Mucilaginibacter gracilis: one gene and its partner. Each later gene encodes a partner of the first gene's protein in a complex. Links are inferred from orthologs where the notes say so. Each region holds a gene or a part of one and is shown in the gene's direction. Other genes may lie near its edges. The genes, in order: mnmE and mnmG.

Region 1 (12,665 bases):
GTGGTGTTAAACCGTTTTGATATAGCATATAAAGTTTCGCCTGCCGATACCTTGTACTCGGTAGTTGTTACTTGTGTTTGGGCGGCAACAGCCTCTTTAACAGCGGCAGCAGTTGCTACGGGTTTTTCCATAGCAGGCGAAGTGCGGATATTGAAGTTGTTGTTTGCAAACGACGGTTTTTTTACAGTTTCGATAAAGGGCCTGTCGGTAGGTACTTTTATAGTTTGCCCTATGCTTAGTGTGGTGGCGTTATTATTAAAGGCCATAAGCGTTTTCGGGTCAACCTTATATAACCTGGCTATAGAATAAAAGCTTTCGTGCGGATCAACCTTATGGATAATTACTTTTTTGCCGTCTTGGTTTTCTACTCCTATGGAGTCTGCTAGGTTATTGGCAAAAAGCTGAACAGAAATTGATGTTAGTAGTACTATTAATAAAAATTTAAATTTCATCATTGTTTTTAAACGCATTTATAAATTTAAAACCTTCAACTCAATCTTATTTTTGATGTATATCAACCGGTTTTGATGCATTATAAACGCCTCGGGTTGCAATTTTTGTATTCCATCAATCAATAAATCCTCATAAACTAAATTGTTGCCCTGCATTATCAATAATGTTTGGCTCAGGTCAGTCTTAATTAAGGAATGCAAAGATACAATTCTAAAACTATTGTACTCCATGTAATCAATATTACCCCTTAAATCTCCACTTATGTAGGGTTTTATATCGTCGGCCAAGGTTTGTATACCATGCGGAAACTGTATATCGGGGTTTATATCGGCATCAGTAAACTCATTAAACGGGCGTAGGATAGCCCCGTTTTGTGCATCCAAAATAAACAATTTTTGAGGCTGCACCTGGGTATTGTAGGCAACAGGGCCGCCGGTGCTGATGTGGTGGATGGCATAAGTGTAGTTACTCCACAAAACTTGGCCGTTATTACCGTTAATAGCTGTTATGCCTTTATGTACCGGGCTTTGTGCCGATTGATAACCGTGCAAAAACAAAACGCCATTAAAACTACCCTCTATACCGGCCAGCCATTGCTCGTCTAAAGCAAAATCAATAAAATTAGCTTTGCCCAAAAGCATGTCAAAAGCCGAAAACCTAACCGTGCGGCTCTGGGTATTGCGGGTTTCAATATAAAGTAGCTGCCGCGAGGCATCTATTTCCATTTTCCATATTTGCCCGCTAAAAAGCTGCTGTATGTATGTTTTTAACTTTGTCATGTTTGTAATTGCTTCGCAAATATGCCTTTAAATTCAACAATTAAATAAAACATTGTGATGGGGCAAACGTTAAAAATTAAAACAAAATAAAACCCGTAATGAACGCAAAAGAAATTAGCCTTAAAGAAAAAAGCGTACGCCCTGTAGTTGACCACCTTAACGATTTGCTGGCAAATTACCACCTCCATTACCAAAAAACACGTGGCTGCCACTGGAACGTAAAGGGAAAAAGCTTTTTTACCCTGCACGTTAAATTTGAAGAGCTTTATACCGTGGCCCTTACAACTATTGACGAATTGGCCGAACGCATATTAACCTTAGGCAAAGCTCCCTACAGTACCTTTGAAGATTATATTAAAACATCAAAAATTAAGGAAGTAGATACCATTGGTATGAAAGATACCCAAATGGTAAAAGCTTTAATTGATGATATGGCTACACTGATTGAAATGGAGCGCGAGCTTTTAGAACTTACCAGCGAAGCCGGCGACGATGGCACCAACGACATGGTAAACCGCTTTATGCAGTATAAAGAAAAAAATACCTGGATGCTGCGCTCGTTTGTTAACGAAGATTAATTAGAGAGAGAATCAAAATGCCAGAAATCAAATCAATCAAGATTGATTTGATAGGTAAACAAGAAAGCCGACCTTTTAAAAAATCGGCTTTCTTGTTTGATAAAGCTATCGTTTCTATTTTAAGTTATCGTGCTTCGTGATTCCAGCAGCTTAATTCCTACTCAAAACCTTAAACCAAGAGTTAAAAATACGTTGTTATAAGTTCTGTCGATATTGGCATAGGGGCTTGCCGAACTAATGATGTACGGATAAATACTTTCGGAACCGCTAACATTGCTGTAGGTAGCATCAATATAATATAACCCTGTGCGGTAGCCAAGGCCGCCGCTTATGGTTCTGATGTTATTTTGGTAGGCGGTGTTTACGTAAGGGCTGCCTTGAACGCCGTAACCACCACGTATAGCAAACTGACTGGTCAAACGCGCTTCGCCGCCAATATGAGCATTTACGGTTGAGCGGTATAGTTTATGAATGTCGCTATTGTCTTGCGTGGGATCGTACCCACCTGTATTATTGTCATAACCGTCGGCTGTGGTGCTGCTGTTGTCTAAGCGCATTGATGAGTAATCCAGGTAATCAACATCGGCAGTAATAAAGCCGTAATTTTTAAAAAACACCGCCGCTCCACCACTCACCTTTAAAGGTGTACGCAAGCTGTACGATAGCGGGTAATCTGCCGGGCCATCGGCATAATATGAGCTGCCTACATATTGTGTTTTAAGGCTTTCGCTATAGTCATCATCAATAACGTACCAGGTAGGTGTGGTTACGCTTAAACCCAGCCTTAATGCATCAACAGGTTTGTATATGGCACCAAAGGTTGCGTTAATTCCCGTACCCTTAGTGGTTTGATTTTGAGCGTATTGTGTGTTGTAATCTAAATTGTCGAAGTCTTGATGCCCGCTTTCACTAAATGTATTAGTGCTATTGTACCTCAGGCTGGTAACGCCGATGCCAAAGCCAAGATAGAGTTGATTGCTGTAATTAGCACCTACCGAAAAATTGAAAGCTGTTTGACCGCCCGTGTTGGTGGTGGTGTTAATTTGGTCAACAGGTTTTATATTAGCGTGAACGTTAGACTGGTAAGGCAAAGCCGAACCCGCTGTAGTGGGTTCAAACAGATATTGGTTATAAGCCCAGTTTTGTAAAGAGCCATCGCTGGTTGCGGTTGGATCGGTATTGGCAAGTTGCGTAAAGCGATCTACCAGCGAGTTATTGGCGTTTTTGCCGCCATAGGTTGTATTAGCATAAAAATCGTTAGTACGATTGTACGATATACCATAATTTATGCTCAACCAGCCTTTGGTTTTATCTTCGCCGCGGGGCTTATTTAAACGGGTATAAAAAACCGCAGATGCGTTATTGAAATTTACATTATTGGATTGAGCTTTATTATCGGTATTTGTTGTACCCGCAAAGTAAGTTGATTTTGCTTGCGCATTGTTAAACTCCGGCGTAATACTCAACTCAGATTTGGTGAAGAAACCTAAACCGGCGGGGTTGCCGCTAATGTTACTCAAATCGCCACCAATGGCTGTACCGGCATTACCCAAGCCTTTAAACCGGGCGGTTGAGCCGGTTTGAAATTGTGAGAATTTTAAGGCATCGCCCGAATATTGGGCAAAACCACTTTTTGTAACAGCTACTATAGCCGCCACTGTTAGCATATATTTAATTTTCATAGATTTTTAAAAAGTTAAGGCCTTACCGGTCTGGAACTGCCATTGCTTCTTTCGCCACCACCACTGCTACCGCCCGACGAGCCCGAACTTGACGGTTGCGGGGTATAACTAGGCTGCGGCTGTGATTGTGGCCTTTGCTGAGTTTGGGTTGTTGTTTGTGGCTGATAACCTGTAGAATTGGGCCTTGCCTGCCTTCCCGAATAGCTGGTGCTGTTGCCGCCATTGTTTACTGTAGCAACGCCCGAAGGCCTGCCGCCGGGGTTGTAGGTTTGCACTCCCCTGCCAGAATTTGTATACCCAATAGTACTACGGGTAGTGTTAATAGGCACACTTGGGCCACGATAAGGGCGTGCCGTATTGTTGTTACGTGCAACGTTATAATAAGACACCGCACCCCAATAAGGCGAATAACCATAGCCTATTGTTGAGCCATAGTAGTTGTTAAAATACGGGTTGTAACCGTAACCGCCATAATAGCTATATGGGTTATAACCAAAGTAGCCGCCGCCAAAATAGCCATAGCCAAAACCTACACCAAGGCCAAAGCCGCTATAATAAGGGCTGTACTGGCCGTAATACAAATCGTCGTAATACGACGACAAAAATGGCGAATAGTTATAAAAGCGGTTTAAACGTGCCGAATAGCTATCGTAGTAATAATAATCGTTATCATCATAACCGTTATCGCCATTGTCTTGCCGATAATTATCTTGCCTAACGGCGTACACTGGTTGTTCGCCGGCAACGGCTTTAGTGCTATAAACATCATCGTTAGCATCGTTTTGGTTTGATGCCAATTTATTTTGTGTAGAACAGGAACTCAGCGCAATAGCACCGATCAAGATCATTCCATTAAGTATGTTCCGTTTCATTTTTATAATTGGTTAAAGTAAAAGTTTAAATAAAGTATAAATTTATAAATTTGACGGCAATAATAACATAATTAAACAGTCAAATTTTATACCAATATTATATGAGCAAAGGGGTTGTTAGTAAAGACGAAGATTATTCGCAATGGTTTAATGATTTAGTAGTAAAAGCCGATCTGGCCGAACATTCGGCTGTTAAAGGGTGCATGGTCATTAAACCCTACGGATATTCCATCTGGGAAAAAATGCAAGCTGTATTAGATCAAATGTTTAAAGATACGGGGCACAGTAACGCATATTTTCCGCTTTTTATCCCAAAATCGTTTTTCTCTAAAGAGGCCAGCCACGTTGAGGGCTTTGCTAAAGAGTGCGCGGTTGTAACACATTACCGCCTTAAAAACGATGGCAACGGCAATATTATTGTTGACGAAACTGCAAAACTTGAAGAAGAACTGATTGTTAGGCCAACATCCGAAACCATCATCTGGAATACATACCGGGGTTGGATTCAATCATACCGTGATTTGCCGCTTTTAATAAACCAATGGGCAAACGTAGTACGTTGGGAAATGCGTACACGCCTTTTTTTGCGCACCACCGAGTTTTTATGGCAAGAGGGCCACACAGCCCACTCAACCGCCGAAGAAGCCATAGCCGAAACCGAGCAAATGCTACATGTTTATGCCGATTTTGCCGAAAACTGGCTGGCATTACCCGTAGTGCGTGGCCGCAAAACCGCTAACGAGCGTTTTGCCGGTGCCTTAGATACTTATTGTATTGAGGCCCTGATGCAGGATGGCAAGGCATTGCAGGCAGGTACATCGCACTTTTTAGGGCAAAATTTTGCCAAAGCTTTTGATGTTAAATTTACCAGCAAAGAAGGCAAACAAGAGTTTGTGTGGGCAACATCATGGGGGGTATCAACCCGTTTAATGGGCGCCCTGGTAATGGCTCATTCGGACGATTCGGGCTTGGTATTGCCACCAAAACTGGCACCAATACAGGTTGTAATTGTGCCCATCTTCCGCAGTGAAGAAGAACTGGCGCAGATTACCGAGTTTGTAAATAAATTATCAAAAGAGTTAAAATCGAAAAACATACGGGTTAAGTACGATAGCCGCGATACCCAACGCCCAGGCTTTAAATTTGCAGAGTACGAGCTGAAAGGCATCCCGCTGAGGGTGGCAATTGGCGGTCGTGATTTGGCAAATGGCACGGTTGAGTTGGCTCGTCGCGATACCAAAACCAAAGAAACTGTTCAGCAGGAAGGCTTAACCGAACTGATTGAGAACTTACTGGTTGAGATACAGGATAATATTTTTCAAAAAGCATTCAAATTTCGTGCAGAAAACACCCGCGAAGTGGATACTTACGAAGACTTTAAACGCACGCTGGACGAAACCCCTGGTTTCATTTCGGCCCATTGGGACGGCACACCCGAAACCGAAGAACGCATTAAACAAGAAACAAAAGCCACCATTCGCTGCATACCATTAGATAACAAGCAGGAAGAAGGCAAATGTATATTAACCGGCAAGCCAAGCACGCAAAGGGTATTGTTTGCAAGGGCGTATTAGCCCCCCTAACCCCCTAAAGGGGGAACAAAGGATTGAATGATTGTGATGCACATTACTGACGTAAAGTATTACGGTATTTGTTTGAAATTTCAGTTTCAGAGTATTTACATAATTTGGATATTGGATGAGGTTGACACGGTATTATTAGATGAACAATCAAAGATAATTGGATTTAAAACGGTTGATGAGCTGCATGTTTTTCTCGAAAAGAACAATATGCAACTTACCGACGAAGTTAGTTGCGTTGATGTCGGAAAAGTACAGCGATGGATAGTAAGCCCCAATAAGAATATTGATTACCTTACCTTTTTAGATACCTGGAATTTATTTATCGATATATCGGAATCCTTAAATATAGCGTACCTTGGAGATAAAAAAGGAGCTGTCCGCAATTCTGTTTATAACAAGCTATTTGATAGGGCTGGCCCATTTATCACGCAAGATTCAAGTGCTATTTTTAACGAAAAGGAAATAGTGGTATTGGCAAAGATCATGGAAAATGGTTTTGATCTACTGCTTAATAATTTATCCATAACTGTTAAACCTGTCCTTCCCTAAAGGAAACAGAATTTATAATTGCTCCCCCTTTAGGGGGCCGGGGGGCTCAACATTATGCTATCATGAAATTCGGAACTAAAGCAATACACGCGGGCCAGGAGCCCGACCCAACAACAGGTGCCGTAATGACACCCATATACCAAACATCAACCTACTGGCAAAAAACGCCGGGCGATAATAAAGGGTACGAATATTCGCGCGGTACAAACCCAACCCGCAACGCTTTAGAAAATTGCCTGGCAGCTTTAGAGAATGCAAAGCATGGCCTGGCTTTTTCCAGCGGTTTGGGTGCTACGGATGCCGTGATGAAGCTGTTGTTACCCGGCGACGAGGTAATTACCGGCGACGACCTTTACGGCGGCTCGTACCGTATGTTTACCAAAATATTTGCCAACTTTGGTATCAAGTTCCATTTTCTGGATATGTCTAAACCAGAGAATATTACGCCCTACGTTAACGATAAAACCAAACTCATCTGGATTGAAACGCCTACCAATCCAACCATGAAAATTATTGATATTGCAGGCGTAGCGCAAATAGCTAAAGCAAACAATATTTTACTTTGTGTGGATAATACCTTTGCATCGCCATTTCTGCAAAATCCTATTGATTTAGGTGCCGATATTGTGATGCATTCCGCAACAAAATACCTCGGCGGGCACTCGGACGTGGTAATGGGTGCCCTGATGCTTAACGATGATGAACTATATAAAAAACTATGGTTTATTTACAATGCAACCGGCGCAACTCCCGGTCCGCAGGATAGCTTTTTGGTGTTGCGCGGTATAAAAACCCTGCACCTGCGCATGAAAGCCCATTGCGAAAACGGACGCCAGATAGCGCAATACCTAAAAACGCATCCCAAAATTGACAAACTATACTGGCCCGGTTTTGAAGACCATCCCAACCACGATATTGCCAAAAAGCAAATGCGCGATTTTGGCGGCATGATTTCGTTCACCGTAAAGGGAGCTACTTTAGAAGATACTTATAAACTGGCCGGCTCATTCAAAGTATTTACCCTTGCCGAATCGTTAGGCGGTGTAGAATCGTTAATAAACCATCCCGTGAGCATGACGCATGGCTCTATCCCAAAAGAACTCCGCGAAAAAGCCGGCGTTGTTGACAGTCTGCTGCGCCTGAGTGTTGGAGTAGAGGATATTGAGGATTTATTAGAAGATTTGAAGCAGGCTTTAGAAAATGCATAATTCAGCCTATTGTTGCCAGTAGCCAAGCAATTGCACCTTTCCGTGTAATTGCTTGGCTATAATTTATTACTGCAAAATATTTATTGCGATCTTCTATATATCATAGTATTTATGTTTTGGCAGTAGCGTTACCCACTTTAGGTTTATCTTTCAAAACCATTTCTCCTTTAACCAACCATGAGGTGCCAAAGCTAATTAAGGCACCCGCCTCAAGGTAAAAAGTTAGCTGATGCTTATCATTAGGATCTATCCATTTTGAACAAATGGGAACCATAACAATAAAAAGCAGCATTAACACCGCACAAACCCTGTATATTACATTTCTGGTGTACTTTTCTTTGGTTTTTTCTCCTTTAGAACGTGTGAACAAAAAAAAGGATATAAAAGCTAATGTCAAAAATAAAAGCGATGCCGAACCATAATGCAAGCCAGATCTTAAACCGCTATCGGGGTATTTAAATAGTGCGCAAACACTTCCATCAGAATTTTCTGTTGGTAAAAATGCTACGCCGAAAGCACATATCCCGGCAAAGTTAGTCGCAAAGTCGTCGAGCGGACTGAAACCTTTGTAGCTAATAAGAAACAGGCCTACCGCGCAAAGTACACCCACCAACAAACTGCCGGCCATTGTATAATAATAATGGCTAATTGATGGCTGCAACTGGCGGCAGCCCAGCAGGTAGGCCATAGCAACAAGGCCAAACGGAAGTAGAATGCCCAGGAAGCCTATGCTTCGGCGGATGACCCGGTAAGAAATTACTTCTGGATTTTCACGGGTATTATCAGGTAGTTTCATAATGGTAAGGTTTTGGTTTATAGCAAGATATAAAGTATTTTTCATATTGTCAACCACTAATTTACCTGCTATTAAATTGTCCCGTTTTTTTGTTAACTTTATTGTTGGCCTATTTAAACCTACAATAAAAAAAAGTTTTGATAGCTGCTGTTGCTCATTATTCTAATATAAATGATTGAAAATATTAAAGCTTTTTTAGACAGTAAAGTAATACAATACAACCAACCCGGCTTCATCACCAACGATCCTATTTGTATCCCTCACCTGTTTACTAAAAAGCAAGACATCGAGATTATGGGCTTTTGGGCGGCAACCTTAGCCTGGGGGCAGCGTGTTACCATCATCAATAAATGTAGAGAACTTATTAGTTTGATGGACGGTGCACCTCTCGATTTCATTATGAACCACCAGGAGCCCGACCTTAAAAAGCTGCTCCACTTTAAACACCGCACGTTTAACGATATTGATACGCTATACTTCATCAGCTTTTTCAGGCACCATTACGAAAGGCATCAATCGCTGGAAACAGCGTTTATGCCCCCTAGCCCCCTAAAGGGGGAACAAATAAACACACCGCAAATATTAAACGGCAAGTCCCCCAGGACAATTCCACCCCCTTTAGGGGGCCGGGGGGCTTCTTCGCTGGTGCATTTCCACCGTTATTTCTTTTCCCTCCCCCATTTTCCTCAGCGCACTAAAAAGCATGTATCATCGCCCCAGCAAAAATCAACCTGTAAGCGGCTCAATATGTTTTTACGTTGGATGGTAAGGAAAGATGATAAAGGCGTTGATTTTGGTATATGGAACCACATTAAACCTGCCGACCTGATTATGCCCTGCGACTTGCATGTTGACCGCGTGGCCCGCAAGCTCAACCTCATTAGCCGCAAACAAACCGACTGGCAAACAGCCGTGGAACTCACCGAAAAACTGCGCGAATTTGACCCTTTAGACCCCGTTAAGTACGACTTTGCCCTGTTTGGATTAGGTATAGAAGAAAAATTTTAATACCAACTTTGGATAAACTACAGCCGCGTGCCGGCACCGTTGAGGTAAAAATCATAAAACTCGCGCGTAAAATTATCAAGGCTGCCAAAGGTGGCCTTAAAGGCATTGGGTGTTGAAGTTCCCTTTTTCATGAGTACCAATATTGGAGCAAGGTAATCTTTGTCCTGGTTTATCAAAAAATAAACAATACAATACGATGTTGCGTATAGCATGGGTCGCTTGCCTTTATCGTACCAGTCGGCACTTTTATAATTAAAAAAGTTGTTCATATTAAACTGATGCGCCCTTATGCTATCCTTTAATTGTTTGGCATACATGGCTTGTGGCATGTATAATATGCGGTTATCGGTGGTTTCAACCAGGTAGCCAAGCAAAGTAGCAATGCCCTCGTTAAGCCACTGCGGCGGGCGCGGAAAGTTGTATCGCAATATATTGTGGCTCGTTTCGTGAAACAGGGTATTCATGTAATTATCAGACTTATAAATGAACACCTTATTTTGCTTTAGCGAATAAAAGCCATCAATAAAGGTGGTATTCATTTGGTCTTTTTGCACCTCGTTATACTCCCTGTGTTTCCCGTAAAGGTTAATATCAATAGTTACGCTATCATTTTTATGGGTACTAAACACCTGGTTATAAAAATTGGCCTCAAAGCGCCCCATTTTGTTAAGTAGTGCCGTATCGGCATTACTCAATTTACAATTGATGGTATTGATACGGAATATTTGCGCCTTAGTGGTATAACTAAATGTAAGTACAAATAAGCACAAGCAAATAATTTGCTTTAATAAAACAGGCTTTGCCTTAATTTGATGCATGTTTTAGGATAGATTATGGGTTGCAATTATAAAATAAAGCAAAGCATTTGTTTAAACAAAATATTAGGCAACATTAGTTTTACCCATTGATGTAAGGTTAGCGCAAACTATAGGAACATTCCACCCAAATCCCCACCTTTGCATCAATGTCGCAAATTTTATTAAAAGAAGATACCATTGTAGCCCTGGCCACTCCAAACGGCGTAGGTGCTATAGGCGTTATCCGCCTTTCCGGGCCCGATGCCATTGTTATAGCCAACAGCGTTTTTAAAGGCAAAGATTTAACAACCCAAGCATCGCACACCATTCACTTTGGCAATATTGTGGATGATGATGTTGTTTTAGATGAGGTACTGGCATCAATTTTTGTGGCGCCACGCTCTTACACGCGCGAAAACGTAGTCGAAATTTCATGCCATGGCTCATCATACATCATCGAATCTATCATTAAATTATTTATTAAACGAGGCGCACGCGGAGCCAAACCCGGCGAGTTTACGCTAAGGGCCTTTGTAAACGGACAACTGGATTTAAGCCAGGCCGAAGCCGTAGCCGATTTAATTGCCGCTAACTCCAAAGCATCGCAACAGGTAGCCATGCAACAATTACGCGGTGGTTACAGCAGCGAGCTAAAGCAACTGCGCGAGCAGTTGGTAACCTTTGCCTCGTTAATAGAACTGGAGCTCGATTTCTCGGAAGAGGATGTTGAGTTTGCCAATCGCGGGCAGCTTAAACAATTGGTTGTTGATATTAGTAAGATGATAAGCAAACTCATCCAATCGTTTGAGCTGGGGAATGCCATTAAATTGGGCGTTAATACGGTAATAGCAGGGCGGCCAAATGCAGGCAAATCAACCTTGTTAAACGCCTTGCTTAACGAAGAGCGAGCCATAGTGAGCCACATTGCCGGTACCACCCGCGATACTATTGAAGAGGTGCTGAACATTAACGGTATTAATTTTAGACTAATAGACACAGCTGGCTTACGCGAGGCTACCGACACTATAGAAGCCATTGGCGTACAAAAAACGCTGGAAAAAATTAGCCAGAGTGCCTTGCTACTTTACGTGTTTGACGCTCAAACCCTCACCGCCGAAGAGGTACAACAAGATATTGCCCAACTTTTGCATCCCGGCTTGCCGGTATTGGCCATTGCCAATAAAACCGACTTACTACCCAACAGCAGCCTCGCTGCCGATTTTATTTTACCCAACGCTGTAAAGCTAATTGCCGTATCGGCCAAGCAAAAACAACACATTACCGAGCTAAAACAAGCCATATACAACCACGCCGTAAACGGCCAGCTAGCCGGCGACGAAACCCTGGTAACCAACATCCGCCACCTGGAAGCCCTCCAAAAAACAGAAGAAGCCCTTACCCGCGTACTCCACGGCATAGACAACCCCATAGCCTCCGATTTTTTAGCTCTCGACATTAAACAAGCACTCCACTACCTCGGCGAAATAACCGGCATAGTAACCACCGACGATTTACTTGACAATATATTTTCGAAGTTCTGTATCGGGAAGTAAATCCACAAAAGCTCACAAAATAAACACCCAGTAAATATAGCTAAACCCCTGTAAGTAAACACTTGCAGGGGTTTTATTTTTGTTTTTCATTTTTGAATAAATAAAATGTTTTGGTTAAATTTGTTCCTCAGTTGTTCCTTGTTTTAAATTTTGTTCCTCAGAATAAATTATAGGTGAGGTAACTTGACACTTTTAAACACTTTTGTACAATATAATACAAAACATAACAAAAAATGAGCTCAAATATTCGGGTGAAAAGAATTTGCCAGCATTGTGGAGACGAATTTGAAGCCAAGAAAACGGTTACTAAATTTTGTAGTCTTAAATGTGCGCAACGATCATACAAAGCAAATCTAAAAGCGAAAAAAGTTGAAATATGTAATCAAGAGGTAAAAACAATCAAAGAGAAGCCACTGGAAGAATTGAAGTCCAGGGAATTTCTTACCGTACGTGATGCAGCAAAGTTGCTCAACAGTTCCCGTCAGACTATTTATAATTTGATTAGCAGCGGCCACATTCGTGCGGTTAATATAAAATTGAAAAAAACACTGATCCAACGTACTGAAATAGATAAACTGTTTTTGATCCCAGAAACTGTTATTCCAATTTTTGCAATCGAAAAAAAAGTAAAAGAAACCGATTTAGAAGAATGTTACAATATGTCTGAAGTGCAAAAGAAATATAACATTTCTGAAAAGGCGCTCTATGATTTGATTAAACGGGAAGATGTTCCCAAAGTAAAGAAAGGTATCTATTCTTATGTTCCCAAAGAAAGGATAGATCAATTGTTAAACGCTTAAAACTATG
Region 2 (12,610 bases), 3.6 Mb from region 1 along the record:
TTGTTTGTACCTATTGCGGATAAAAAATGCCGGTGTGGTTTTACAATAACTTATGAATTTTAACTTCCTGGATAAAATAATTTGGAGCAATACCATTAAAGGCTACCTGCTTTTTGCGGGTATACTTTTGTTGTGCGTTTTGTTTAAAAAGTTGTTTTCGCGGCTGTTAAGCCGTGTTTTGCTGCTGCTGTTTGGCCGGTTTGGTAAAGAACTTAATGCCACCATTTTTATAGACCTGCTGGTTAAGCCTATTGAGTTTTTTGTGAGCCTCTGGCTTGTTTACCTGGCAGTAAATCAGCTCGATTTTCCGTTAAACGAGGTCATCTACAAACGCAAAGCATTAATTGATAATGTTGAGGTACACAGCAACATTACCTTGATACAGGTTGTTGATAAACTTTTTTTACTGCTGATAATTATATCGCTGTTTTGGATAGCCTTGCGTATTATTGATTTTATAGCTTATGTGTTTGCCCACCGGGCATCGTTAACAGAGCATAAGGAAAGCGACCAGATTGTGCCTTTTGTGAAAGAACTGGTTAAAATAACTACAGGTACCATTGCTTTTTTTGTTGTACTGGGTTATGTTTTCGAGATCAATGTATTAACGCTGATAACCGGGCTTGGTATAGGTGGTATTGCCATTGCGCTGGCAGCTAAAGAAAGTTTAGAAAACTTATTAGGCTCGTTTACAATATTTGTTGATAAACCCTTTGTACTGGGCGATTTTGTTAAAGTTAACGGCGTTGAAGGCACTATTGAAAAGGTAGGCTTTAGAAGCACCCGCATACGTACAGCCGAAAAAAGCGTGGTAACCATGCCTAATAAAAAAATGATTGATACCGCGCTCGAAAACATGAGCGTGCGCAATTACCGCCGCGTTAAGTTTGATGTGGGCTTAACCTACAATACCCCTATTGCCGATATTAAGAACATTGCCGATAAAATTACAAGCTATATTAATGCTCATTCAAAAACCAGCGATGACGGTATTGTAACCTTCGAAAATTTTGGCTCATCATCATTGGATTTGCAGGTTTTGTATTATATTGAAATGATGGATTACAACTGGTACCTTAAAATAAAAGAGGAGATCAATTTTAAAATAATAGAGATAGTGCAACAAAGCGCGGGCGATTTTGCCTTCCCTACCCAAACGGTTATCCATCAAAACCAAACGCCTTTGGCATAATAACCAAAAACATGAAATACTTAATGATGATATTGGGTTTATTATTTATAAATTCGGTTGTAAAGGCACAAACAGAACAAACCATTACAGATCTGGAAGTAGAAAATAAAAAATGCCTGGATAAGGGTCAAGCTATGCTGGGTTGCGAACAAAAATTTTACGGCCAGTTAGATAGTGTTTTAAACGTAGCCTATAAAAATTTGCGCGCTGGCCTAAACCCTACCGAAAAACTGGCTTTAAAAGCAGACCAGTTAAAATGGCTCGCATTAAGAGATAAGGCTTTTGCCGATAGAAAAGGGGCTTTTGCAAGTTCGGCGCAAGATGACAGGATGATTGCCTATGCCGAAATGAATAGTATTGTAAAGGCCCGGGTTAGGTTATTGATAAAAAGGATCAGCATAAATGTGGCAAAGGCATTACCAAATAGGGCACAATGTGTTGAGAAAGAAAGTAAACCTAATGAAAACGGTGATGTTACCATTACCCGCACCTGCACTTATCAAAATTACAGGTCGGTTTCTATAGGCGAGCCTGATTATAAGGGCCGCACTTTTTGGTCGTCTAAAGTATATCTTAAACAAAACGGTGTTTTTGTAAAGGTAACCAACGCTGCCTTTTTTAATCAGAATGGTGATAAGTTGCTGGCTATGTTGAATAAGACCTTCAATGAAGATTTTATGAAAGCCCGGGCCGAAGAAACCGACCCGGATTCGAAAGCCTGTTATGGCGATAAAACCAAGCTTGATTGGTTTAAACCCTAACTCCGCTAATTTAGGTAGTCTATGTCAATAGATTTAAAGAGGTCTTTTGTCTTTTTTGTTATTTCGGATCTTACCCAGGTGTTTCGGATTTTAGTTTGGTAGATGCTTTTTGATATTTCTACTATGTCCTTTGGTGCATATTTTGAAAGTTTGTTTGCTGTTTTTAGTCGTGTATACAACCTGTAGTATGCGATCATGGCTATAAAATTTGCCATTAACCATCCTTCCAGCACATATCGGTTCTGCATGTAGGTTTTGTCTGCAAGCAGGAAGTGCTTGTAGGCGTCAAACATGACTTCTATTTCATTGCGCTGTTTGTAGGTTTCATATAACATTTGTGCGGACACCGCTTCAGGCAGGTGATTCGTGAGTGTAAGTGTTCCAAAACGGTCAACCCGTTCAAAGAAATCAACTTCTTTATACTTATCAGGATGTGTTTGAGTACGGGTAAGGAAATCAGCTTCTTCTTCTACTCTAAGGCGCTCGTCAAGGTAAGTAGTTAGCATCAGTCCTTCTTTTTCATATTCATAATACCAGACCACCCTCTTCTGATAGGTGAAATAATTCTTTATACCTTTTTTAAAATTGGCTTGCTGTAGCGGTTCATAATCTATGAGATTATTATTTCTGTATAGTGGGATAATGAAATGAATGGAGGCAGTTTTGAGGTCAGCGACGTTTTTCTTGCTGTAAAATCCCTTGTCGGCAATGAAAACCACATCTTTGATATTTAGTTCGTCTACACATATCTTCATCGATGTAACGTCAGTAATATTCCCATTGATAAGTCTATAATACACCGGTTGTTGCATTTGTGCAGAAAAAATGTACATCAGGCGTATTTGTGGATCATAGCTATGCTGTGGATTATAACCCATTGCGTTGACTGAAAGATGTTCTGAAAGGGATGGTATGTGCGTAGAATCAATCATTACAAATTTATCCTGCATAGCTTCCCTTACCCCTAATCTGCCTTTCATCCAGCCCAGCAATAGTTCTCTGTTTTCTCCTACATATTTCAATGCAGCTGTAATTGCTTTGTCATCAAGACCTTTTGTGACCCAGTTCAGAGAACAGTAGTCATGTGCATGTTGAAACGGCATACGCTTTATTGGGTGCTGATAAGCAAAACGCATCATTGCTACTGTCAATAATGTTTGACTAACAGGCTCTGGGAAGAGTGTAAGTAAACTGGGAAGATCCTCAGCAAGCAAAGACGTAAAGAGATTATACAATCCGTATGTTTTGATATCTACTACCGGCAGGCTGTTGCCTTTATCTTTTATTAGTTTTTTATCCGACGGGACAAAGCCCTCCTTCTCGGTGATTTTACCAAGAAGTTCCAGGGTTATTTTATCCGTCCGCTTTTTTTCAGAATTATAACGATACTCAACAGCGTACTTGTAAAATGTACCCTTGATAAGCCTGATCTCTGTTTTTGGCTCTTTAAATTTTTGAATCCAGGAAGGTAACGACATAGACAACCTAATTAGGTAGCCCAAAATAAACAAAAAAAGGAACAATCAAGCGTTGTTCCACTATATTTTTCAAAATAGACGGGGTAATTATGCGGAGTTAGGGGTTAAATGGGAAGATATTAACATCGAATTAAAAGATGATTCTCTGGTTTTCAATATATATTACGGTCTTGGCAGTGCTTGTTTACCGCAAGATATGGGCGGCACGTCCTTAAGCATGGCAAGCTTAAAACCATACTTAAGGCCATAAAAAAAGCGCCGCAATAAAACATTACGACGCTTTAACTATAATCATTTTTTTTATCCTTTTCCGCCTAATCCTAAAAAACCTTTTCTCTTTTTCTTGGCTGTGGTATCAACTATACCACGCGCTTTATTGATAGAATCTTTTTTAGCTTGTTCGGCTTTTTGTTTCTTTTTAAAGAAGCCTTTGAGTAAGAAATTGCTTTGAGCGGCTTTTAAATCCTCATTTAAAGTGCCTGTGGTACGTTTAACAGATGTCATGGTGTTTTTAGCCTCATTTACAGTATGTTCCATATCTTTAGCCATTTTATCGTTGTTTAACAAACGGCCTATGCTGCCCTTACCACTATTAATTTTGCCAACAATTTCAGACATATCGCCGGACAGAATGCCCAGGTTATCAACAATTTTAGTTGCTTTGGCAACCAACTTATCGGTATCAAAGGGCGGTATGGTGCGCAATTCTTGTTCGGCATTGGCCGCTTCGGTAGTAGTTGCGCCGCCAGGTGCAATGGTTACCAGCTTATCGCCAATAAAACCATCGGTACCTATTGATAAACGCGCGTCTTTTTTAACAAATTTTTGAAAATTGGTGTTTATCGTTAAATCAACCCTTACAGATGTATCGGTAAGTATTTCAATACTTTCAACAACGCCTACGTTAATACCTGCCAGGCGCACATTATTGCCAACCTGCAGGCCGCCTACGTTTTTAAATATACCGTGTACGCGATAAGTGGAGCTAAACAAGTTTTTTTGGCTGCCTATTAAAAATACGGCGGCAAATAATATCAATATACCAATAGCTGTAAATATGCCTATTTTGAGCTTTTGTCCGGTGGTGGTTTTCATGTTGTTTATTTAAAAAATGATCTTACAAATTCTGATTCCGATTTTGCCAACTCTTCATACGTGCCCTCGGCAACATATGCTCCATCCTGTAACACCAGAATCCTATCGGCGGTTATCTGTGCACACTCCATATCATGGGTAATAATGATGGACGATGTTTTATATTTTTTCTGCATTTCCAGTATCAGTTCACTTATTTCTCTGGATGTAATAGGGTCAAGGCCTGTGGTAGGCTCGTCATAAAGCATAATTTCGGGCTTTACAATTAAGGTACGGGCCAAACCAATACGTTTACGCATACCTCCCGAAAGGTCGGATGGCATTTTATCTATCGCATCGGCCAAACCTACCGATTGCAGTACATCGTTAACACCCTTATCCAGTTCAGCCTGGTCGTGCTGCTTTAATACCCTAATCAGTGGAAATTCCAGGTTGTCGCGCACACTCATCGAATCGTATAGCGCGCCACTTTGAAACAAGAAACCTACTTTAACACGCAATTCCTTTAGTTCCTTGTCGTCCATATCCGACACTTCCTGGCCAAAAACCTTGCATTCACCTTCGTCCTGGGTTAATAAACCCACAATACATTTTATGGTTACCGATTTGCCTGAACCCGACCGGCCCAAAACAACAAGGTTTTCGCCCCGTTTTAAGCTGAGATTAATGTTGGTTAACACATCTTTAGAACCAAAACTCTTTTTAAGGTTTTTAATTTCAACCACAATTTCGTTAGCATTGGCTTTCGGGGCTTCCTTCTCCGATGTTTCTTCGGGCTGTATATCTATTTTTGCTTCCTTTTCCATTGCTTAATAAAAAAATAATTGGGTAATCTGCACAGCTACAACATCTAAAAAGAATATCCATAACGAAGCACTTACCACAGCCGAATTTGCCGCTATACCCACACTCTCGGTACCACGGTTTGAGTTAAAACCTTTATAGCAACCTATAAAACCTACAGCAAAACCAAAAAATACAGTTTTAACCACAGCAGGCAACAAATCGCTAAAATTAACCGAGCTAACGCATTTGTTAAAATAAAGCTGCCAACTGGCGTGGTCGGCAAAATGCACGGCTAAAAAGCCTCCAAAAAGGCCTAAAACATCTCCCATAAGGGTTAATATGGGTATCATAATGGTGGTGGCCAGTATACGCGTAACCACAAGGTATTGCATAGGGTTTGCACCCGATACTTCCATGGCATCAATTTGCTCGGTAACCTTCATACTGCCCAGCTCGGCGCCTATGCCCGATGATATTTTACCTGCACAAATAATGGCTGTAATTACCGGCCCTATCTCGCGCACTATAGATACGCAAACCATATAAGGCAGCATACTGGCTGCCCCAAACTTCACCAACGTAGGGCGCGATTGCAGGGTGAGTACTACCCCCATAATAAAGGATGTAATGCCTACAAGGGTGATTGAACGGTATCCTATCTCGTAACACTGGCGAACAAACTCAGACCATTCAAAACCTCCTGTAAAAAGATTACGAAAAAAACCTTTGAAAAAAGTAGCCTGTTCGCCCACCTCCTCCAGCCATTTTTTCCAACCTGTTAATTCCTGCTCTGCCATGTTTTATTAATTATTATTGTTACAACAAATAAGTTTTGCATTGTTTTGTGTATATTAAAAAATAGTTAACAACTATCTAATTCATTGATAGTTTTAAAAGTTTATACGGTAAATGATAAGACTGAGACCTTAAACATATTTTTGCGGGTTTTGTTTACCAATGGTATATGGTTTTTAACAAACTATGGCATTGTAGTTACATGCCAGCACTTTAGGAAGTTCAGCTCTATTTAAAATTCCGTACTTTTGCAGGAAATTTTTTAACATCGATTTTGAAAAAAGCTATCATAGTTGGAGCGAGCGGACTGGTTGGTAATGAATTGCTACATCTTTTATTACAATCATCTGATTATCAAGAAATTATGATTTTGGTAAGGAAGGAAATGCCTTTATCTCACCCAAAGCTTTTACAACTTATTGTTGATTTTGACAACTTAGATAACTGGGAAACGGCAATTACCGGGCACGCCCTATTTTGCTGCCTGGGTACTACGTTGAAAAAAACACCCGATTTAACACAATACCGAAAAATTGACCATGATTACCCTTTGCAATTGGCTCAAATAGCTTTTGGCAACAAGGTAAAGCAATATCATTTGGTTTCGGCACTTGGTGCAAACGTCAAATCAAAAAGCTTTTATACCAGGCTTAAAGGCGAAACCGAACGTGATATAGAAAAGGTGCCGTTAAAGGCTATACATATTTACAGGCCATCGTTATTAACAGGCAACAGAAGAGAGGATAGGCTTTTAGAACGTATTGCAATAGCAGCAATGAAATTTATAAACCCTTTATTAACAGGTGGTTTACAAAAATATAAAAGTATAGCAGCCGCAACTGTGGCACGGGCTATGCTCAATCAATCATTAAAAACCGAGGCTGGTATATTTATCCATCCTTCAGATAAAATAAAACAATTAGCGTGAGTACTTACATTTCAGCAGAGAACCTTGGCCATTCGTTTAACGATACCTGGTTATTCCGTCAGTTAACATTTGGCATTAACCGTGGCCGCAGGGTAGCCCTTGTGGGCGCAAACGGCGCAGGCAAATCAACACTTTTAAAATTATTGGCCGGTAAATTTTTGCCTGTAGAGGGCAAAGTTGTGCGCAGTAAAGAGCTAAAGCTTGGCTACCTTGAGCAAGACCCTCAATTTGTAAAGGGCGCTACCATAAGCGACTTTATTTTCCAGGCAGATAACGTTCAACAACAGTTAATACGTCGGTATGAAGAGTTGTTAGAAGATGAACCCGATAATTACGAAGCTATTGAAAAAGTTACCGAAGAGATAAGCAACCTGGAGGCCTGGGAATATGAGCATAACATTAAAACAATTTTGGGACGCTTAGATATTCACCACCTGGAACAAAAGATAGAAACGCTATCGGGAGGGCAAAAAAAGCGTTTGGCTTTAGCGCAACTACTTATTGCCGACCCGGAAATTTATGTTTTGGATGAGCCTACCAACCATTTGGATATTGATACTATTGAATGGCTTGAAAGCTTATTAACCGAAGGCAACAAAACCATATTGTTGGTTACGCACGATAGATACTTTTTGGATAACGTTTGCAACGAGATTATTGAGATTGACCGTGGTAAGATTAATAACTACTCGGGTAGCTATTTGTATTATTTAGAAAAGAAAGCCGAGCAGGAAGCTGCAGATGCTGCACAGTTTTCTAAAAACAAAAACTTGTTACGTAAAGAGCTGGATTGGATGCGCAGACAGCCACAGGCGCGTGGTACAAAATCAAAAGCGCGGATTGACGCCTTTTACGACCTGGAAGAAAAAACTAAAGATGGCGGACCTAAAGAAAAAGTACAGTTAAGTACCAAAACCGCCCGCCAGGGAAATAAAATATTAGAGATAGACAACATTAGTATTGGCTTTAACGGTAATGAGTTAATTAGCAACTTTAGCTATACCTTTAAAAAAGGCGACCGCATTGGTTTAGCCGGAAAGAACGGTACGGGCAAATCAACCTATCTTAACTTAATAACCGGTGCCTTACAACCCGATAAAGGCACCATTGATAAAGGCGATACTACGGTGATGGGTTATTTCCACCAAAGCGGTATTACTTTTAAAGGCACCGAGCGCGTTATTGACGTTGTTACCGATGTTGCCGAGTACATAACGATGGCCGATGGTAAAACCATTACAGCATCAAACCTGCTTACGCAGTTTCTGTTCCCTCCTGCCAAGCAATACGGTTTAATATCAAAACTGAGTGGTGGCGAGAAAAAGCGCTTGCAGTTGATGCACATCCTGATGAAGAACCCAAACTTTTTGATTCTGGATGAGCCCACCAACGATTTGGACATTGATACCCTTAACGTACTTGAGGAGTTTTTAATATCTTATCCGGGTGTATTGATATTGGTAACTCACGATAGGTATTTGCTGGATAAATTAACCGACCAGTTATTTATTTTAGAAGGCAATGGCAAGGTGTTAATTTATAACGGCAATTACTCTTCATACAGAAGTGACGTAGAAGAAATGAAAGCAGAAGCAAAACGTGCTGCTAAAAATCCCGCTTCAAAAAAAACTGAAGAACCTGCTGTAAAAAAAAGCAAACTGGCTTTTAAGGAGCAACAAGAACTACTATCATTAGAAAAAGATATAGCGCACCTTGAACAAGAAATAAGGAACTTTACCGTTCAATTAAACTCGGGTATTACAAACCACGAGGAGCTTGCTTACCTGGCCGATAAAATTCAAGACATGAATGATACCCTGGACGAGAAAACCTTCCGCTGGTTAGAGCTAAATGAATTAAACGAAACGGCATGAAAACATCTGATATAATAGCAACCGTTGGCGTTATCATTTTATTAGTGGGTTTCTTTTTAAACCTCAATAAAAGGATAGCATCCGATAGTAAGTTTTATATCTGGTGCAATATAATTGGTGCAGGAATGAATTGCTATGCATCCTACCTTATTAGTTTTTATCCGTTTTTGATACTTGAAGCTATCTGGACAGCAGTGGCAGCAGCGTCGTTATTTAAGAATGTTCCACGTGGAACATTAAACGAATAAGACACAACCAATCAATGTTCCACGTGGAACATTGATTGAATAATTATTTAACTTATTAAAATGTTCCACGTGGAACATGCAATAAAAGATGTTTAAAAAATATAATGTTATTGTAGTTGGTGCGGGCCATGCCGGTTGCGAAGCAGCGGCGGCAGCGGCAAACCTGGGATCGAGCGTATTGCTTGTTACCATGAACATGGGCACCATTGCACAAATGAGCTGTAACCCCGCTATGGGCGGCGTTGCAAAAGGGCAAATTGTGCGGGAGATTGACGCCTTAGGTGGATATTCGGGCATAATATCCGATAAAACAAGTATCCAATTCAGGATGCTTAACTTAAGTAAAGGCCCCGCCATGTGGAGCCCACGCACCCAAAACGACAGGATGCGATTTGCCGAAGAATGGCGTTTAGCATTAGAAAGAACACCAAATGTTGACCTATTTCAGGATATGGTGAGTTCGCTTTTAATTAAAGGCAATACCGTTTGCGGTGTTAAAACTGCCTTAGGGATAGAGATAGAAAGCGATGCAGTAGTACTTACCAACGGTACTTTTTTAAATGGAGTAATACATATTGGCGAGAAAAAGTTTGGTGGAGGCCGTACTGCCGAACGGGCAGCAACAGGTTTAACAGAGCAATTGGTTACCCTGGGGTTTGATGCTGGCCGAATGAAAACGGGTACGCCGCCAAGGGTGGATGGCCGATCGTTAAACTATTCGTTGATGGAAGAACAGTGGGGCGATGAAAAGCGCGGACGTTTTTCGTACACGGATGTTAAGCTAATGGACAAACAACGCTGCTGCTGGATTACCTATACTAACGGCAAAGTACACGAAACACTGAAGGAAGGCTTTGAAAAATCGCCTATGTTTACCGGCCGTATTAAAGGATTAGGCCCGAGATATTGCCCATCTATTGAAGACAAAATTAACCGTTTTGCCGAACGCGACAGGCATCAAATATTTGTAGAACCCGAAGGAGCGCATACTGTAGAAATTTATGTTAACGGTTTTTCTACATCGTTACCTGAGGATATACAGTACAAAGCCCTTACACAAATACCGGGCTTTGAAAACGTAAAAATGTTTAGACCCGGTTACGCTATAGAATACGACTACTTCCCCCCTATTCAATTAGGTTTAACTTTAGAAACTAAATTAATATCAAACCTGTTTTTTGCGGGGCAAATAAACGGCACAACCGGGTACGAAGAAGCAGCATCGCAAGGCTTAATTGCAGGTATAAACGCACACCAAAAAGTGCACGATAAGCATGAACTGATTATGAAAAGATCAGAATCGTACATCGGTGTTTTGATTGATGACCTGGTTACGAAGGGAACTGAAGAGCCTTACCGCATGTTTACATCGAGAGCTGAACACCGCTTATTGTTAAGACAAGACAATGCCGACATCCGGCTGAGCCCAATTGGGTTTGAATTGGGTTTGATAAGCCAGGAAAGACTGGACAAGGTAAACAGGAAAATTGCCGACTCGGACACGATAGTAAATTTTGTAAGGAATAAATCTATCGACGCAGTAGATGTAAATTCGCTTTTGGAAGAGTTAGGTACAAGCCCGCTAAACCAAAATGTAAAGATGGTAAGCTTAATAGGCAGACCACAAGTTGGCTTTAACGACCTAAGAAAAGTTGACCAATCGTTAAACGATATACTCGCTAATTACGATAATGAAACCGTTGAACAGGCCGAGATTAAAATAAAATATGAGAGCTATTTTGAAAAAGAAATGGACATTGTTAACCGCATGAAAAAAATGGAAGACAAAGAAATCAATCCCGAATTCAATTATCATCAATTGGTGTCGCTGTCAAAAGAGGCACGCGAAAAATTAATGCGCATCAAACCTCGCACTTTAGGGCAAGCTTCACGCATTTCGGGTGTGTCGCCGTCGGATATTTCGGTTTTGATGGTTCACGTGAGCAGATAGCTGTTTAAATATTTGATTTTCAATGTTTTATAAAATATTGTATTAGAGCCAATATTTTAAAATTTTAATACCGTTATTTATCAAAACATAAAAGTGTCTTATAAAGCCTAAAAATGACCTTTAACGCAAAACGCAATTTAATTTTACAAAATTTACTACTCATTATAGCCATTTTTGTGGCTTTTGGCTGTGCTAACATTCAACGACCACTTGGCGGACCCCGAGACAAGACTCCGCCCAAATTATTGAAGGCTACACCGGCAAACTCAACCCGTAACTTCAATGCTAAAATTATTCAACTAGATTTTGATGAATATTTTAAGTTGAACAGCATTTACCAAGAAATCACCATTAGTCCGGATGTGGCCAAAGCACCTGAATATAGTGTGCGGCAAAAAAGTTTAATCATAAAACTTAAAGACACACTTGAAAAAAATACCACCTATGTAATAAACTTTGGTAAAGCTATTGCCGATGTAAACGAAGGAAACGTTTTAAAAAATTTCACTTATGTTTTTTCAACCGGTTCGCATATCGATTCGTTAACGGTTTCGGGAGTTGTGGTTAACCCGCTTTCTCAAACTAAAGAAAAAGATGTTACCGTGATGCTTATCCCGCTCAAACTCGATTCGGTTTATTACCGTAAAAAGAAACCGGCAATTTATGCAACTACCGATACAGCCGGCAATTTTAAAATGAGTAACCTGCATACCGGCGACTATAAAATTTATGCATTAAAGGAAACCAACAATAATAAAATTTATGATGCCGATGATGAGCTGATAGGCTTTACTAAAAACATCATTCATTTAAATAGAGATACGGCAAATATCCGCCTTCAAATTTTTAAACAAATGCCCGATAAACTTAGGCCGCTAGAACGACGGATAGATGCTGATGGTAAATTGTTTTTTACTTTTAATAAAGGCATACCAAACCCGGGCGTAAAAATACAGGACCCAGACCTGGACGCGCAAAAGATTGTTGAATTTGGACGTAATGCCGATACGGCGACGATTTATTTAAAAACGATGAAGTTTGATTCGATCAAGGTTTCATTTTTAAACAATGGCAAACCACTGGATACAATAACGCTGCGCCGAAGCCAAAGAGATACCTACAAACGAAAAATATCGCTTGAGTATAATACACCAAACGATAAATTAAAACCCGGTGCCGATTTAATGGTTAAAGCTAACTACCCTATTGCATCAATTGATAAAGGGCGTATAACTTTAACAGAAGATTCGGTAGAAGTTAACGAAACCGATTTTAATTTAATACCGAACGAAACCGATTCGAAGAAATTTATAATCAAGTACAAATGGCGGCCAAATAAAACTTACAGCCTTGCATTTAACGAGGGAACCTTCGCTGATATTTATGGTGATAAAAACTCGCGCTTGCCTAAAAAATTTGAATTGGATAAACCCGAAAATTATAGCAAGCTAATTTTAAATGTTACGGTGCCTGATACCGGACATTATGTTGTGCAGTTACTA

The links.
Region 2: the proteins of mnmE (region 1) and mnmG are in contact, whole or in part, in a solved structure (PDB 9HIP), measured with the Escherichia coli proteins. The link is inferred for Mucilaginibacter gracilis from one-to-one orthologs.

The regions. Positions count from the first base shown.
Region 1 is NZ_RBKU01000001.1:5,080,061-5,092,725, forward strand. What follows is about bases 9,688-12,665. They hold mnmE (tRNA uridine-5-carboxymethylaminomethyl(34) synthesis GTPase MnmE), read left to right. Parts: upstream 9,688-10,472; coding sequence 10,473-11,858; downstream 11,859-12,665. Other genes in these bases: BDD43_RS22550 (hypothetical protein), read right to left, coding at 9,688-10,326; BDD43_RS22560 (helix-turn-helix domain-containing protein), read left to right, coding at 12,092-12,658. In the rest of the region: BDD43_RS22500 (LysM peptidoglycan-binding domain-containing protein), read right to left, coding at 1-455; BDD43_RS22505 (DUF4905 domain-containing protein), read right to left, coding at 471-1,232; BDD43_RS22510 (Dps family protein), read left to right, coding at 1,331-1,810; BDD43_RS30890 (hypothetical protein), read left to right, coding at 1,828-1,950; BDD43_RS22515 (OmpP1/FadL family transporter), read right to left, coding at 1,972-3,492; BDD43_RS22520 (hypothetical protein), read right to left, coding at 3,507-4,364; proS (proline--tRNA ligase), read left to right, coding at 4,466-5,938; BDD43_RS22530 (hypothetical protein), read left to right, coding at 5,984-6,496; BDD43_RS22535 (cystathionine gamma-synthase), read left to right, coding at 6,559-7,704; BDD43_RS22540 (hypothetical protein), read right to left, coding at 7,814-8,545; BDD43_RS22545 (TIGR02757 family protein), read left to right, coding at 8,672-9,508; more of BDD43_RS22550, read right to left, coding at 9,526-9,687. UniProt on the Escherichia coli protein: Exhibits a very high intrinsic GTPase hydrolysis rate. Involved in the addition of a carboxymethylaminomethyl (cmnm) group at the wobble position (U34) of certain tRNAs, forming tRNA-cmnm(5)s(2)U34.
Region 2 is NZ_RBKU01000001.1:1,532,321-1,544,930, reverse strand. What follows is about bases 8,754-11,676. They hold mnmG (tRNA uridine-5-carboxymethylaminomethyl(34) synthesis enzyme MnmG), read left to right. Parts: upstream 8,754-9,245; coding sequence 9,246-11,108; downstream 11,109-11,676. Other genes in these bases: BDD43_RS06485 (Ig-like domain-containing protein), read left to right, coding at 11,222-11,676; BDD43_RS06495 (CBU_0592 family membrane protein), read left to right, coding at 8,906-9,157; BDD43_RS06500 (ABC-F family ATP-binding cassette domain-containing protein), read left to right, coding at 8,754-8,909. In the rest of the region: BDD43_RS06535 (mechanosensitive ion channel family protein), read left to right, coding at 53-1,192; BDD43_RS06530 (lysozyme inhibitor LprI family protein), read left to right, coding at 1,204-1,953; BDD43_RS06525 (transposase), read right to left, coding at 1,959-3,431; BDD43_RS06520 (MlaD family protein), read right to left, coding at 3,732-4,526; BDD43_RS06515 (ABC transporter ATP-binding protein), read right to left, coding at 4,532-5,332; BDD43_RS06510 (MlaE family ABC transporter permease), read right to left, coding at 5,336-6,109; BDD43_RS06505 (Rossmann-fold NAD(P)-binding domain-containing protein), read left to right, coding at 6,382-7,035; more of BDD43_RS06500, read left to right, coding at 7,032-8,753; more of BDD43_RS06485, read left to right, coding at 11,677-12,610. UniProt on the Escherichia coli protein: NAD-binding protein involved in the addition of a carboxymethylaminomethyl (cmnm) group at the wobble position (U34) of certain tRNAs, forming tRNA-cmnm(5)s(2)U34.